DNA from 4 places in the Pantoea allii genome. Region 4 is predicted to be linked to each of the others. Evidence: predicted binding sites of a transcription regulator. Region 4 holds the regulator's gene; each other region holds the start of a gene.
What was found. Region 4 encodes PurR, which represses purine synthesis genes. Its sites were predicted from a motif close to CANGCAAACGTTTGCNTG; they were not measured.
Positions count from the first base shown of each region.

Region 1 (4,216 bases), 440 kb from region 4:
ACATATTGATACCGGTCCCGTCAGGCACTGGTAGTAACGTCGGCAACGCTGCGGGTGCCGACCATGGAGCGTTATGAACTATCACATTATCCCCGTCACCGCCTTTGCGCAGAATTGTTCGGTTATCTGGTGTGAAACCACGCGTGAATCCGCCCTTGTGGACCCCGGTGGCGATGCTGAGACCATCAAGCAAACGCTGGCACAGCTTGCTGTAAAGCCCGCACAGATCCTGCTCACGCATGGTCATCTCGATCACGTTGGGGCGGCGGCGGAACTGGCTGCATTCTGGAAGGTGCCGCTGGTCGGTCCGCAAAAGCAGGATGCATTCTGGCTGGAATCATTACCCACGCAAAGCCAAATGTTTGGTCTTGAGTACTGCGCGCCACTGACGCCGGATCGCTGGCTGGAGGAAGGTGATACTGTTCAGGTCGGCCAGGTCACGCTCGACGTACTGCACTGCCCGGGACATACGCCAGGCCACATTGTATTTTTTGATGCCAAAGGTCGCTTACTGATTTCGGGTGATGTGATTTTTAGCGGTGGTGTAGGGCGCACTGATTTCCCGCAGGGCAATCATCAGCATCTCATCGATGCGATAAATAATAAGCTGCTGCCGCTAGGCGACGATGTCACGTTTTTACCCGGTCACGGTCCTGTGTCAACGCTGGGACGTGAACGTCTGACCAATCCTTTCCTGCAATAAAAAATGGGCCAGAGCGGCCCATTTTTTATGCGGTATCAGCCTAAAGTACGGCGACAATTGCCTCACACAGTGCAGACATATTATCTGGCGTCATACCGGCAACGTTCACGCGGCCCGAATTAACGGCATAAACCCCAAACTCCTCGCGCAGGCGGATGACCTGATCTTTGGTCAGTCCGCTGAATGAGAACATCCCATTCTGCTTGATGATAAAGCTGAAGTCCTGCTGTGCGCCTTTATCCGCCAGCGTGTTAACAAACAGCTGACGCATGCGCTGGATACGCTGACGCATATCAGACAGCTCTTGCTGCCAGATAGTACGCAGCGCGTCATTACCCAGGATGGTGGCAACGACGGCGGCACCGTGTGACGGAGGATTAGAGTAGTTAGCGCGAATGGTGTATTTCACCTGGCTAAACGCGGTCTCGACCGTCGCAGCGTCGCCGGCAACCAATGTAATCGCACCAACACGTTCGTTATACAGGCCAAAGTTCTTGGAATAAGAACTGGCGACAATCAGTTCCTGATGGCTGGCAGCAAAAATGCGCAGCCCTTCCGCATCCTCTTCGAGACCACGGGCAAAGCCCTGGTAGGCGAAGTCGAACAGGGGCAACCAGCCGTTGGCCTGGGAGAGCTGTGCCAGCTGTTGCCACTGCTCTTCTGTTGGATCAATACCGGTCGGGTTATGGCAGCAGCCGTGGAACAGCACCACATCACCAGCTTTCACCTCTTTCAGGGAGGCCAGCATGCCATCAAAGTCCAGCGTATGGTTAGCCGCGTCGTAATACTGGTATTCGCACACCTCAAGCCCGGCAGCATTGAACACATTTTTGTGGTTAGGCCAGCTCGGGTTGCTCACCCACACGCGCTTAACGGCGGTCTGGGTGGACAGGAAATCTGCGGCGACGCGCAGTGCACCCGTACCGCCCGGCGTTTGCGCCGTACGGGCTCTGCCCGACGCGATCAGGGCGTTGCCTTTGCCAAATAACAATTCCTGCGTGCAACGCGCGAAATCCGGCAGACCGTCAATGCTCAGGTAGTTTTTACTGGTTTCGTTTTCAAGCAGGTACTGTTCTGCTTTTTTAACGCTGGTGAGCACCGGCGTTTTCCCGGTTTCATCTTTATAAACACCAATACCAAGATTGATTTTATTTGGGCGGTCGTCGGCACGGTAGAGATCGGCCAGGCCAAGGATAGGATCAGCGGGTGCAGCAGAGATCGATTCAAACATGAGTCGGGTCCAGTAGCGTGAACTTTAGCAAATGAACCATCAGGTTAACGTCAGCACGGCGAAATGCCAACCGTTTGCGATAAAATTCATCGTCTGTGCGCCAGAATTACCCGTTCTTATGTTGTTGGGGGGATATAACCGGGGAGAGGGCAAGAAAACGGCATTAAAAAACGGAGCCGAAGCTCCGTTTTTTGTACTGCATCAACAAACTTAGAACTGGTAAACCACACCAACACCAACTACGTCATCGTTAGGAATGCCGAGTGGGTTGTTTTTGTCCAGCTGGTTGATTTTGTAATCAACGTAGGTGGCCATGTTTTTGTTGAAGTAGTAAGTTGCGCCCACATCGAAGTATTTGTAGATATCAGCATCGCCGATACCTTCGATGTCTTTGCCTTTAGACTGAACGTAGGCCAGTGAAGGACGCAGACCGAAGTCGAACTGATACTGAGCTACCAGCTCAATTTCTTGAGTTTTGTTAGCGAATGCATTACCGCTAAATGTCGTACCGTTAACATTAAACACACCTTTAATTGGTGTTGAGTTACGGGTTTCACCGTACATTGCTGCCAGGTATACGTTGTTAGCGTCATATTTCAGTGCTGTTGCCCAGTTTTCTGCACGCTTACCAGCACCAACGCCAGCACCTTGAGAGGTTACAACGTTGTTATTACTGACTGAACCGTCAGCCTGGCTATTAGTACGATCGCTGCTGCTGTAAGCACCTACGATACCGACTCCGATCGGAGAGGTGTACGAGGTTGAAATACCGTAGCCATCACCATTCGCACGGCGAGGATCGGTACGATCATTTTTACCCTGGTACTGAAGCGCAAAGTTCCAGCCATCTACCAGACCAAAGAAGTTGGTGTTGCGGTAGGTCAGCAGACCACCACTACGGCCGTTCATATAGTTGTCTGAGTAACCTGAGTCACCACCAAATACTGGCAGCATATCGGTCCAGCCGATTGCGTCATAAACCACACCGTAGTTACGGCCGTAGTCGATTGAACCTGCATCACCAAATTTCAGACCCGCAAAGCCCAGACGGGTTTTGTTGTCAGTCTGCGCGTCAGAACCTTCAGAGTTATTACCCTGAATGTTGTATTCCCACTGACCGTAACCGGTCATCTGGTCATTAATCTTGGTTTCGCCTTTGAAGCCGAAGCGAATATAAGTCTGATCGCCGTCATCACCTGCGTTATCAGAGAACTGGTGACGCGCATCCACTTTACCGTACAGGTCCAGCTTGTTGCCGTCTTTGTTATAAACTTCTGCTGCGTTAGCTGCGCCGGCGGCGAGCAGAGCAGGGATAACCACTGCCAGAATGTTGCGCTTCATCATTATTTATTACCCTCATTGGAGTTATTTGGACACCTGCCACTGCCGTCAAGAAAACTTTACGTGAACCTTGAAAGAAGTTTGGTGTCTCCTGTGTCTGCACGCATCTTTCCATCCCCCACCGGGTAATTCTACTGCGAAAATGCTACAAAAGTCGTAATCTTGTTTCAAATATAAAATATGTATTACAAAATGTAAAAATAACGGAACTTTGTGAGACATATCAAAATTTACAAAAATAAAAAAAGGCCGGCGATGCCGACCTCTTTATATATATGAATTTCTTATATTTAATGCTGAAAATCAGAAGCTCGCGTTGCGAGGCGTGCGTGGGAAGGGGATAACATCTCTTACATTTTGTACGCCGGTGATATAGGCGATTAAACGTTCGAAACCTAATCCAAAACCTGAATGTGGCACGGTGCCATAGCGACGCAGATCACGATACCACCAGTAATCTTCTTTTTTCAGACCCATCTCTTCCAGACGCGCATCCAGCACATCCAGACGCTCTTCACGCTGAGAACCCCCGATGATTTCACCGATGCCCGGCGCTAACACATCCATCGCGGCCACGGTTTTACCGTCGTCGTTCAGGCGCATATAGAACGCCTTGATATCTTTCGGATAGTTTTTAACCACCACCGGCGCTTTGAAATGCTTCTCGGCAAGATAACGTTCATGTTCAGAGGACAGATCGATGCCCCATGACACAGGGTTCTCAAAGGTCTGACCGCAGTTCATCAGGATATCGACGGCATCGGTATAATCGACCTGGGCGAAATCGGTAGTAACAAAACGCTCCAGGCGATTAATCGCATCCTTGTCTACGCGTTCGGCAAAAAACGCCATATCGTCCGCACGCTCATTCAGAACGGCCTGGAAGACATACTTCAGCATGGCTTCCGCCAGGGCTGCCGCATCGTCTAATGAGGCGAAAG
Region 1 covers NZ_CP125958.1:3,094,609-3,098,824, reverse strand. The annotation lists gene QNH99_RS14695 (YcbK family protein) at 1-34, shown strand, start outside; gene QNH99_RS14690 (MBL fold metallo-hydrolase) at 74-703, shown strand; gene QNH99_RS14685 (amino acid aminotransferase) at 744-1,934, opposite strand; gene ompF (porin OmpF) at 2,145-3,278, opposite strand; gene asnS (asparagine--tRNA ligase) at 3,579-4,216, opposite strand, start outside.
Region 1: QNH99_RS14685 (amino acid aminotransferase) is a predicted target of PurR. The motif match lies at 1,998-2,015, and genes of this name have one in related genera.

Region 2 (4,216 bases), 780 kb from region 4:
AGAAGTTATTCAGCGACTTCGACATCTTTTCACGGTCAATCATCACCATGCCGGAGTGCATCCAGTAATTCACATACGGGCCATCGTGGGCGCAGGTGGACTGGGCGATTTCGTTTTCGTGATGCGGGAACATCAGGTCAGAGCCGCCGCCGTGAATGTCGAAATGCGCACCAAGCTGTTTGCAGTTCATGGCGGAACACTCAATGTGCCAGCCCGGACGACCCTGGCCCCAGGGCGAAGGCCATGAGGGTTCGTCCGCTTTAGACATTTTCCACAGGACGAAATCCATGGGATTACGCTTCACATCCGCCACTTCGACGCGGGCACCGGCCTGAAGCTGGTCCAGATCCTGACGCGACAGCGCACCGTAGTCCACGTCACTCAGCACATCGAACATCACGTCGCCGTTATCCGCAACATAGGCATGACCCCGGGCAATCAGCTTTTCCACCAGTTCGACGATTTCAGGAATATGGCGCGTGGCGCGCGGTTCTAAATCCGGCGGTAAGATGCCCAGTGCATCAAAATCGCTGTGCATTTCGGCGATCATACGATTGGTCAGGGTTTCGATGCTCTCGCCGTTCTCGTTGGCGCGCTTGATAATTTTGTCATCGATGTCGGTAATATTGCGCACATAATTCACGTCATAACCGACGTAACGCAGATAGCGCGATACCACATCAAAAGCCACAAACGTGCGCCCGTGCCCAATGTGACAGAGGTCATACACCGTGATGCCGCAGACATACATGCCGATTTTGCCAGCATGAATAGGGGTAAATTCCTCTTTTTGTCGACTCAGGGTGTTATAAATCTTCAGCATTGGGGTTTCCGTAGTAAGCGTGCGTAACGCACCGTTTTAAGTATCCTGATATTGTGCCGTATTTTTATCTGTCACGCGATGCAAAGCAAGCCAACTGCGCAGCCTGGCTGACGTATTATCGGAAATTATGATATAAGAACGTTCGAGAAAAAGGCGTGTGCACCCTAACAGCGCACCCTATGCTACTGACGACAACCTTTACAGGACGAAAAAAATGGTAACTTTCCAGACTAACCATGGCGATATCGTGATCAAGACCTTCGATGACAAAGCGCCCGCAACCGTAAAGAACTTCCTGGATTACTGCCGTGAAGGTTTCTACGACAACACCATTTTCCACCGTGTGATTAACGGCTTTATGATTCAGGGCGGCGGTTTTGAGCCTGGCATGAAGCAGAAAGCCACCAAAGAAGAGATCCGTAACGAAGCCAGCAACGGCCTGAAAAACACCAAAGGTACGCTGGCGATGGCGCGTACCTCTGCACCGCACTCTGCGACCGCACAGTTTTTCATTAACGTGGCTGACAACGACTTCCTGAACTTCCGTGACGAAAGCCTGCAGGGCTGGGGTTACTGTGTGTTTGCAGAAGTGGTTGAAGGTATGGATGTGGTTGAGAAAATCAAAGCCGTTTCAACCGGCCGCAGCGGTATGCACCAGGACGTACCGAAAGATGACGTGATCATTCAGAAAGTGACCGTCAGCGAGTAATGCCGCGCACGCTGTTTATCGCAGATCTTCATCTGTGTCAGGAAGAACCGGCGATCACCGCCGGTTTTCTGCATTTTTTACAGCGCGAAGCTCCCCACTGCGACGCGCTCTATATTCTCGGCGATCTGTTTGAAGCCTGGATCGGCGATGACGATCCTAATCCGCTGCATCAACAGGTCGCTGAAGCCCTGCGTGCCGTGCCCGTTCCACTGTATTTTATCCACGGCAACCGCGACTTCTTGATCGGCCAACGCTTTGCCCGCGCCAGTAGCATGACGCTCTTGCCTGAAGAGCGCGTGCTGACGCTTTACGGCCATCGACTGCTGATTATGCACGGCGATACGCTGTGCACCGACGATGCTGGTTACCTGCAGTTCCGTGCCAAAGTGCACAATCCCTGGATTCAACGCCTGTTCCTGGCGCTGCCGCTGTTTATTCGCAAACGCATTGCAGAACGCATGCGCGCCAACAGTAAACAGGCCAATCAGCATAAGTCGCTGAAGATTATGGACGTGAATCAGCAGGCCGTCGTGGAGGCCATGTTGCGTCAGCAGGTGCCGTTGCTGATTCATGGTCATACGCACCGCCCGGCGATCCACGATCTGTCGCTAAATGGCGAACGCGCGCAGCGTGCCGTACTGGGTGCCTGGCACAGCCGTGGATCAATGATTCAACTGGATGCCAGCGGGATTCAATTAATCGATTTCGATTTTTAGTCCCCAGGGTCAGAACGCGCGGTTTTAGCCCGGCTTAGTCACCACAATGTGCGTCCGTCAACGTCCAGGTGATCTGCCATTACAGATCATCCTGTTTGGCACCGATGAGTTTAGGATTACGGCCTCGTTTTTTAACGCGTTCAATCAGCGCTGCATCTTTATCATTCCCTTAAACATTGCCTGAGGAATTCTCAAAATTGAATGCTGTCTGCTGCTAACCAGCCCGACGCAACCGTTTTCCTTGTGCGCTTCTCATGCTATTCTCTGTGCCCTTCAAAACCTGTCCGCCTGGTCAGGTGTGTTTTCATTCACAGGAGTTGACCGCATGTCGTCGAATGCCGCCCCGGCCCGCATCGCTGTTGTTATGGGTTCTAAAAGTGACTGGTCCACCATGCAGTTCGCTGCGGAAATCCTCTCCAGCCTGGACGTGCCCTTCCATGTGGAAGTGGTTTCAGCGCACCGTACCCCAGACAAGCTGTTTAGCTTTGCCGAAACGGCCGCAGATAACGGCTTTCAGGTCATTATTGCCGGTGCCGGTGGCGCTGCGCACCTGCCTGGCATGCTGGCGGCAAAAACGCTGCTGCCGGTGCTGGGCGTGCCGGTACAGAGCGCGGCACTGAGCGGCGTCGACAGCCTCTACTCTATTGTGCAAATGCCGCGCGGCATCCCGGTGGGTACGCTGGCGATTGGTAAAGCCGGTGCCGCTAATGCGGCATTGCTGGCTGCGCAGATTCTGGCGATTCATGACGACGCACTGGCGTCACGTCTGGCCAACTGGCGTCAGGCGCAGACCGATGAGGTGCTGGCTAACCCGGACCCGCGGGAGGAAGCATGAAGCCGGTTTGTGTACTGGGTAATGGTCAGCTTGGCCGCATGTTACGCCAGGCGGGCGAGCCGATGGGCATTGCTGTGCATCCGGTGGGCCTGGATGCCGATCCCGCCGCCCTGCCTATAGCAGAAAGCGTGATTACCGCCGAGATCGAACGCTGGCCGGAAACGGCACTGACGCGTGAACTGGCGTCTCATTCAGCCTTTGTGAACCGGGATATTTTCCCGCGTCTGGCCGATCGCCTGACGCAAAAACAACTGCTGGACCAGCTCAATCTGGCCACCGCGCCCTGGCAACTGCTGGCAGACAAGAGCGAATGGCCCGCCGTTTTCAGTCGTCTGGGTGAGTTGGCGATTGTTAAACGTCGCACCGGTGGCTATGACGGCCGCGGTCAGTGGCGATTACGCGCCAACGAAACAGCGACCTTACCCGACGACTGCTACGGCGAGTGCATCGTCGAGCAGGGCATTAACTTCTCAGGTGAAGTGTCGCTGGTCGGCGCGCGCGGTCACGATGGCAGCACCGTATTTTATCCCCTGACACATAATCTCCATGAAGACGGCATTCTGCGCACCAGTGTCGCCTTCCCGCAGGCGGATGCGCTACAGCAGCAACAGGCTGAAGCGATGCTGAGCGCTATCCTGCACGAGCTGAACTATGTTGGCGTGATGGCAATGGAATGTTTTGTCACACCGCAGGGGTTGCTGATCAATGAACTGGCTCCCAGAGTGCACAACAGCGGACACTGGACGCAGAATGGCGCATCAATCAGCCAGTTTGAACTGCACCTGCGTGCGATTCTGAATCTGGCCTTACCCCAGCCGGTGGTGATTGCGCCCTCGGTGATGGTCAATCTGATTGGCACTGCCCTCAATCCAGACTGGCTACAGCAGCCGCTTGTGCATTTGCACTGGTACGACAAAGCGGTGCGGGAAGGACGTAAGGTAGGTCATCTCAACCTTACCGACAGCGATCACTCCCGACTGAAAGCCGCGCTGCATGCGTTGCTGCCCCTGCTGCCTGCTGAATACGCCAGCGGTCTTCACTGGGCCACAGCCAGGCTGTAAGGACGATAATCGCCGTGCGCCGCATGAGTGCGCACGGCGTTTTTATGCGGCGTCGAATTTCCTGAACAACGC
Region 2 covers NZ_CP125958.1:3,436,690-3,440,905, forward strand. The annotation lists gene cysS (cysteine--tRNA ligase) at 1-823, opposite strand, end outside; gene ppiB (peptidylprolyl isomerase B) at 1,038-1,532, shown strand; gene lpxH (UDP-2,3-diacylglucosamine diphosphatase) at 1,532-2,248, shown strand; gene purE (5-(carboxyamino)imidazole ribonucleotide mutase) at 2,574-3,083, shown strand; gene purK (5-(carboxyamino)imidazole ribonucleotide synthase) at 3,080-4,144, shown strand; gene ybbP (putative ABC transporter permease subunit YbbP) at 4,187-4,216, opposite strand, start outside.
Region 2: purE (5-(carboxyamino)imidazole ribonucleotide mutase) is a predicted target of PurR. The motif match lies at 2,474-2,491, and genes of this name have one in related genera.

Region 3 (4,216 bases), 780 kb from region 4:
CGCTGACGTATTTCAACATGAAACACAGTCTGCTCCGAGCGCAGACGCTCAAGATCGGCTTTGGTCGCAAACGCCATGGCGCGCCCACTAAAAAGCGCCAGATCGATTTTTATTTGATGATTGTCGGCTTCAAGTCGCTCAAAGCGCATCTCAAAATTTTCCATTTTTCTGCCTCCTGTCCAGCGATGACTGAGGGTCAAATGCGGATTACCGCGATTCCGTTTTCCATACAGATTGCCCATTATTTTTTCCTGACAGGCGGATTAACTCAATCCATTAATGTAAGTTCCAACCTGCTTCACTGTTATTGAAGCAAAGTCTCGCGCAATAAACATTACCTGATTGAATAAAAAGGAAAAATAAAAAGAGAGTCAACTCGTTCCTTTATTCGCAATGTTTAATCAAAGGATAAAAGGACAGCGGCGTGAAGAAAAGGTGGTTCAGAGACGATCTGGAAGGGAGCGCACAAGGATTGCAGATAACCGTGAATAACCGTCATCCGTTAATTTGGTATACCGCATTAAAACCGTTACAGCATATTCAATATACTGTAACGGTCTGATTAATTAGGCACTCAGCCAGCCAAGTTTAATGACAAATAAGATAGAAAGAATAATCAGTGCAACATTAATCTCTTTGGTGCGCCCGCTGAGTAACTTAACCACGGTCCAGGTGATAAAGCCAAACGCGATACCGTTGGCAATAGAATACGTCAGCGGCATCGTCAGTGCGGTTACCGTCACAGGGGCGGCAGTCGTGATATCTTTCCAGTCAATTTCAGCCAACCCGGACGTCATCAAAACAGCGACAAACAGTAACGCCGGTGCGGTGGCATAAACCGGTACGCTTGACGCGAGGGGAGAAAAGAACAGCGCAAGCAGGAAAAGAACGGCAACCACCACAGCCGTCAGACCGGTACGTCCGCCTGCGCTGACGCCAGCGGCAGACTCGACATAGCTGGTGGTGGTAGATGTCCCCAGCAGAGAACCAAACAGCGCGGCAGCACTGTCTGCAACCAGCGCGCGCCCCATCTTAGGCACGTTGCCCTGCTCGTCAGCCAGCCCGGCACGTTTGGTCACGCCCAGCAGTGTGCCGGTGTTATCAAACACATCGACAAACAAGAAAGCAAAAATCACGCTAATTAAGCCGACGTTAAAGGCTCCGGCAATATCCAACTGCATAAACGTTGGTGCAATTGAAGGCGGTGCAGAAAACACACCACCAAATTTGGTCAGGCCGATCCCCATGGAAATAAAGGTAATGAGCAAAATGCCAATTAATACGGCCCCTGTGACGCGACGCGCTTCCAGGACGACGATGATGATAAAACCTAACATCGCCAGCAGCGGTCCCGGCTTGGTCAGATCGCCAATCCCCACCAGCGTGGCCGGGTTATCCACCACGATTCCGGCACCTTCCAGCGCGATAATCGCCAGGAAAAGCCCGATCCCGGCGGCAATACCTGCGCGCAGCGGCAGCGGGATACTGTTAATAATCCATTCGCGAATCTTAAATATGGATAAGGCAAAGAAGATCACGGCGGACAGGAACACCGCACCTAATGCAATCTGCCAGCTATAGCCCATGTGCAAGACAACGGTATAGGTGAAAAAGGCATTCAGCCCCATCCCCGGTGCCAGCGCAATCGGGTAGTTGGCAATCAGCCCCATTAATACAGAACCAATCGCAGCTGCCAGACAGGTCGCGACAAAAACGGCACCTTTATCCATGCCGGTTGCGCCCAGAATACTGGGGTTAACAAACAGAATGTAGGCCATCGCCAGGAAGGTGGTAATCCCTGCGATGATTTCAGTGCGTACGGTTGTGTTGTGCGCTTTTAATTTAAATAGTTTTTCTAACATCATTATCTCTCGATGATAGAGACGTCACTTAGGTGCGCGCTCTCTTGCCAAAGTTATGGTCATGCTGTTTGTTGTGATACTGAGGGATCGCCAGTGCTGTCGCATGCCAGCCCGGCCACCCGAAATACTGTTTTCGCTTTCCTTAGTCACGTGAGCAATTGCAAAGGCTTAAGCAATTGCTGTGCCAGCCTGGCACGCAATCGATTACCTGGGTGAGGGCAAGCGAGCCTTAAGATAATTCTGAACCGAATCAGGGCGCGATTATGGTGCATTGCCCCCTGACAGCGCAATCGTTTTCCTGCACGGTTCACTCTCCGGGAAATTCTGCGCGTACGCACGGTTTAGCACGTTGCCAGGCGACGCTGGTCACGTTTCAGCTGCATCAACCTGCAGACAATATTGGAATGTGTACACTCGCATTTAACCCTTCAGTAACATTGAGGTCACACGATGAAGCCAGCAATTCTGGTGGTGGATGACGATCATGCTGTCTGCGATCTGTTGCAGGACGCACTCAGTGAACATGGTTTGTTGGTTTATCGCTGTCATCAGGGAAAAGATGCCCTCGCGATGGTGCGCGAACGCCCGGAAATTTCTCTGGTGATGCTGGACATGATGTTGCCCGACACCAATGGATTGCTGGTTCTGCAGCAGTTGCAGCGTCAGCGGCCGGACATTCTGGTGATTATGCTGACCGGGATGGGATCGGAAGCGGAGATGGTGGTGGGCCTGGAGATGGGGGCGGATGATTATATCGCCAAGCCCTTCAACCCCCGCGTCGTCGTTGCACGGGCGCGCGCTGCACTCAGGCGCAGCGGGCGCGTCGTGACGCCGGAAGGTGACCATGAAGGATGGCGTTTTAATGGCTGGCTGCTTGATGAGGCGCGCTGCCAGTTACTGAATCCGCAGCGCGAAACCGTGCCCTTAACCCAGGGTGAATACACCTTGCTGCGCGCCATGGTACGACATGCGCGCAAGGTGCTGACGCGCGATCAGTTACTGGAACTCACTCATAGCGAAAGCATGGACGTGTTTGACCGTACTATCGATGTTCTGATTATGCGGCTGCGCCGTAAAATCGAAGTGAACCCGCATCAACCCGGCCTGATCCGTACGATTCGCGGGCTGGGTTATGTTTTTTCAGCGGACGTGGTGAAACCTGAAGGTCTGCGGCTCTCTACGCAAACGGCCTGAGCCATCCACTGCCGCATCTCGGTCAGTGGACGAATACCATCGATGGCATTCGCCGCGCGTAAATTAAAGCAGGCACAGGTGTGAGCCAGTTGCAGCGTCGACAGCATGTCATCGCCCTGATGGCTGGCAAACAGCACCCCCGCGCAAAACGCATCGCCGGCTCCCACACTGCCAACAATGTCGTCCGGTGCCAGTTGCCATGCTGGCTGCCAGATACCCTCGCCGCCCACCTCCTGACCCCATGCACCTTCCGGTGCATGAATGACCACGCGCTGGCGCACGCCCTGCCCTGCCAGCCACTGTGCAGCGTTTGCAAAAGCCGCCGGTGTCTGAATCCCCCGACTGTCACGCAACACAATACCTGACAGCGCCTGGGCTTCCAGTTCGTTAATGATCAGATAATCCAGCCAGCGTAGTGCGGGCAGCACCTGGGGACGATAATCACCCACGCGTGAGGCCAAATCCAGAGAGGTAAAATAGCCACGCTGCTGCATCTGGGCCAGTAAACGGGCGCTGCGCGTACCAAATTCGCTGTCTGCGCCATCCAGCGTTTCAAGCAGCAGTAAATAGCCTAAATGGAAGATGCGCTGTGCGTCATCAACGGCCGCAAAATGGGGCCTGTCCAGCAGGGCGTTCGCGCCGGGTGAAAAGAAAAACGTTCGCTGCCCATCCGGTGCCGTCATCACCTGCGTCATCGCGGTGGGCTTATGACTGGTGCGCTGCACCCAGCGATGATCGATCTGCGCCTCCTGCATCATGGTCAGCAGATAGTCACCGTCGGCGTCATTTCCTAACAGGCCGATCGCCACCAGCGGAAGCTGACATTGCATGCGCGACAGAGTAAGCAGGACGTTAAGCGGCGCGCCACCTGCCGCCTTTTCGCTATGCTGCACCTCCGCCAGCCAGCCCTGCTCCGGCCAGTGACTAATGCGGTGGACGTAATCCACCAGCATCACGCCAGCGGCCAGAATGCCGTGCCGCGCGCTCATCTATGCCTGCCCTACGCTGCCGAAAATCTTCATTTGCTGCATGACCGTCTCACAAATGGCTTTTTCTACCGCCATGAGCAGTTCAGCAAACTCGTCATAACGCGTATTTCGTGATGCCAGACTGCGCTCTACCGCGTCGAGTGCCGCCTGGGACATGCCGGTATAAAAGTT
Region 3 covers NZ_CP125958.1:1,876,691-1,880,906, reverse strand. The annotation lists gene QNH99_RS08960 (hypothetical protein) at 1-164, opposite strand, end outside; gene QNH99_RS08955 (NCS2 family permease) at 567-1,865, opposite strand; gene QNH99_RS08950 (response regulator) at 2,313-3,056, shown strand; gene QNH99_RS08945 (carbohydrate kinase family protein) at 2,993-4,045, opposite strand; gene QNH99_RS08940 (ketose 1,6-bisphosphate aldolase) at 4,046-4,216, opposite strand, start outside.
Region 3: QNH99_RS08955 (NCS2 family permease) is a predicted target of PurR. The motif match lies at 2,146-2,163, and genes of this name have one in related genera.

Region 4 (4,216 bases):
TGTTCTTTAATGTCGCCGCGGCATCACCGCAGGCGCCGGTTAAGGCCAGCTTGCATAAGGTAGAGAAAAAAAGTGCGCGCGAAGATGAGCGGCGCAAACGACGCACGGTTAAAGCCTCGGCGAAAAAGAGCCGTCCCTCTACAGTGCAAAAAGCCAGTAAAACACTTAAAACCAGTAAAAATGCCACTCACACGGTTCACTCTCATAAAACCCTCACCAAAACAGCGAGTTCACGTAAGGCGCTAACGAAGAAAGTCGCGGCCAACGCCACCAGTAAAAAACGTTACGGTCATCAACGTGCGGTGAAAGTGGCCAGTGCCGACAGCAAAGAAACCGGCACCATCAAAATGAGCAGTGCACACCGCCAGCGTTATCAAAAAGCGCGTGAAACCGCGATGGCGAAGCTGATGGGCCAACTGGGTAAGCGCTATCAGTGGGGCGGTAAATCACCCCATACCGGTTTTGATTGCAGCGGCCTGGTCTGGTACGCGTACAAAGATGTCGTGAAGTTTAAAATCCCACGTACCGCTAACGAAATGTACCATCTGCGTGATGCTGCGCCGGTGAATCGTGAAGCGCTGGAGAAAGGCGATCTGGTGTTCTTCCGCATTAATGGACGAGGCACCGCCGATCACGTTGGGGTTTACCTGGGCAACGGTAAATTTATTCAGTCACCGCGTACCGGTAAAGATATTCAAATCAGTGCGTTAAGCGAAGATTATTGGCAGCGCCACTACATTGGTGCGCGTCGGGTTATGACGCCAAAAACCGTTCGCTAAACGTCATTATTTAAAAAGCCGGGAAAGGGAAACCTTCCCGGCTTTTTTATTAGTTCAGAATAGCGGTAAAGCTAAACGCGATAATCATCAACAGTGCTGCTGCCGTTGTCATTAATGACAGTTTCAAATCGGTACTCATCACAACTCCTTAGCCATGCTTTTTGTAGGGTTAAGGGATTTTCCCATACGCGCGGGTAAAAATCTCGTTTTATCCGTGCAGCCTTGTTAGAATCCCCCCTTTGTTGCGCAACAGCGCGCAACATCGGTTGCACCAGCACTTTTTTCAGACGTTATTTCCTGCCCCGATATCCCATTACCGGCCAGAAAAACGCTTTTTTTGCAGAAATAACCGTCCGCTGACGCAAACGTTTAACAACATGCTTATCAACATGTTAGGTAAGCCCGGGAGTTTGATTTTCATGGCAACAATTAAAGATGTGGCGAAACGCGCAGGTGTATCCACCACAACCGTTTCTCACGTGATTAATAAAACCCGCTTTGTTGCGGAAAATACTCGCGAAGCAGTATGGGAAGCGATTCGGGAATTACATTATTCGCCAAGCGCCGTGGCACGCAGCCTGAAGGTGAATCACACCAAAACGCTGGGCTTGTTAGCGACGTCCAGCGAAGCGCCCTACTTCGCCGAAATTATCGAAGCCGTTGAGAATCACTGCTTTGAAAAAGGCTATACCCTGATTCTGGGTAACGCGCATAACGACCTGCAAAAACAGCGCGCCTATCTGTCGATGATGGCGCAAAAACGCGTTGATGGGCTGCTGGTGATGTGTTCGGAGTATCCGGATGATTTGCTGCAAATGCTGGAAGCCAACCGCAATATTCCTATGGTGGTCATGGACTGGGGCGAATCACGTGCCGACTTTACCGATACCGTACTGGATAACGCTTTTCAGGGCGGCTACCTGGCCGGTCGCTATTTGATTGAGCGCGGGCATCGTGACATTGGCGCGATTCCGGGGCAGATGGAGCGTAATACCGGCGGCGGTCGTCATGCGGGTTTCCTTAAGGCGCTGGAAGAAGCTGGTATTCAGCCCCGCTCAGAATGGATTGTGCAGGGTGACTTTGAACCAGAATCCGGTTATCAGGCTATGCAGCAAATCCTGTCGCAAAAACAACGGCCCAGTGCCGTCTTCTGCGGAGGCGATATTATGGCCATGGGCGCTATCTGTGCGGCAGATGAAATGGGCCTGCGCGTTCCCCAGGATATTTCGGTGATTGGTTACGACAACGTGCGCAATGCGCGCTACTTCACGCCCGCACTGACAACCGTACATCAGCCCAAAGCGCAGTTAGGCGAGAAAGCGCTGGAGATGCTGCTGGACCGCATCACCAGCAAGCGCGAAGAGTCACAAACTATCGAAGTCCACCCGACGCTGATTGAGCGACGCTCTGTGGGCTATGGCCCTTACCGCGATTACCGTCGTTAATCCTCGCTTAACCACTCCTGATTTAGCGTTTGCGCATCACCCAGGTAATTGAGAAGCCAGCCCAATGCCGGTGATGCGCGATCTTCCGCCCAGCTGACGCAGCAAGGGCTTTCAGGAAAAGCCTGAGGCAAGGCAAGTTCGCTCACCTCGCCGCTATCCAGCAGCGGACGGGCTAAATGCCCGGGCACCATCGCCACGCAGAGTCCGGCACGGACGCAGTCCAGCCCGGTCTGCCATTCAGGCACCACCAGCCGACGTTGATTATCCAGCGCCCAGGTCATGCGGCGCGGTAAAGCACGCGAGGTGTCTTCCAGCACCAGCGACGGCCAGTTGCGCAACGCATCATCATCCAGTCTGCTCACCTGGGTTAACGGATGCTGTCGCGCGACAATACAGCGCCAGTTCAGGGTGCCCATATCGCGAAACGCAAACCGACCGCCCACCGGAATAGCCTGCGTTGCCCCTATCGCCACATCAACCCGTCCGTCTGCCAACGCATCCCAGACACCGTTAAACACTTCATAACTGATGTGCAGCTCCATATCGGGAAAGTGGCGATAGAAATCCCTGACAAATTGCCGGGTCCGCTGCGGTTTGACAATACAGTCCACGGCTATGCCTATCTGACCACGCCAGCCATTGGCTAACTGCTGACACTGTCGCCGGGTGGCATCCATTTTTTTGATGACGCTGCGCCCTTCGCGCACAAAATGTTCTCCCGCAGGGGTTAAAACCACCTCACGGTGCTGACGTTCAAACAGCGGCACGGCCAGCCAGGTTTCAAGCTGACGGACGGTATAGCTGATAGCAGAAGGCACACGGTGCAACTCCTGTGCGGCGGCACTGAAACTGCCACCGCGCGCGACAGCATCGACCACTTCAAGCGCATATTCAGACCACATATTCTGCCTTCAAATTTTTTAACAGCAACAGGCAAATTTTACCGTTTCACAGCATGAAGTACAGCTTTTACACTCCCCGCGTTTATCCTGCAAAAAAGAGAATCAGATGTCAGCTTCAAAAGGATTCATTCCCTATCTTGCCGTGCTCAGTATGCTGGGCTTTCTGGCGACCGACATGTATCTGCCTGCCTTCGGGGCTATGCAGCAAAGTTTCAACACCTCAGCGGGTATGATCAGCGCCAGCATGAGCCTGTTTCTGGCGGGTTTTGCCTGCGGTCAACTGGTATGGGGCCCGCTGTCTGACCGTATTGGGCGTAAGCCGGTATTGCTTGCCGGTCTGAGCTTGTTTGCCCTGGGTTGCGCAGGGATGCTGTGGGTGGAGGATGTGGTGCTGATGCTGGTGCTGCGCTTTATCCAGGCCATCGGCGTCTGCGCGGCCGCCGTCAGTTGGCAGGCACTGGTGGTCGATCGCTATCCTCCGTCCCGTGCCAATAAAGTCTTTGCCACCATTATGCCGCTGGTCGCGCTGTCTCCTGCGTTGGCCCCTTTGCTGGGTGCCTGGCTGATTGGTCATTTTCACTGGCGTTCGATTTTCGTTGTGCTGACCTTTATCGCGGCAGCCCTGATTATAATTACGCTGCGCCTGCCTTCGGTGCAAAAAACAAGCCGTTCAACACCCTCACAGCCCGGGTTTATCACGCTGCTGCGTTCACGCGCCTATAGCGGCAACGTGCTGATCTATTCAGCCTGTTCCGCCAGTTTTTTTGCCTGGCTGACCGGATCGCCGTTTATCCTGGCGGATATTGGCCTGTCGCCCGCCGATATTGGCTTAAGTTACATCCCACAGACGATTGCCTTTTTAATCGGTGGTTTTGGCTGCCGCGCGCTGCTTAACCGTTTTAACGGCGCTCGGCTACTGCCGTGGCTGCTGCTCGTCTACAGCCTGAGCGTGCTGGCGCTGTTCGCCGTCGCACTATCAGGCAGCGTTTCGCTGGCCGCTTTGCTGGTGCCGTTTTGCGGCATGGCACTGGCTAATGGCGCGATTTATCCCATCGTGGTGTCCAGTGCCCTTCTCCCGTTCCCGCATGCC
Region 4 covers NZ_CP125958.1:2,656,468-2,660,683, forward strand. The annotation lists gene QNH99_RS12530 (C40 family peptidase) at 1-779, shown strand, start outside; gene QNH99_RS12535 (YnhF family membrane protein) at 829-918, opposite strand; gene purR (HTH-type transcriptional repressor PurR) at 1,199-2,224, shown strand; gene punR (DNA-binding transcriptional activator PunR) at 2,221-3,126, opposite strand; gene punC (purine nucleoside transporter PunC) at 3,233-4,216, shown strand, end outside.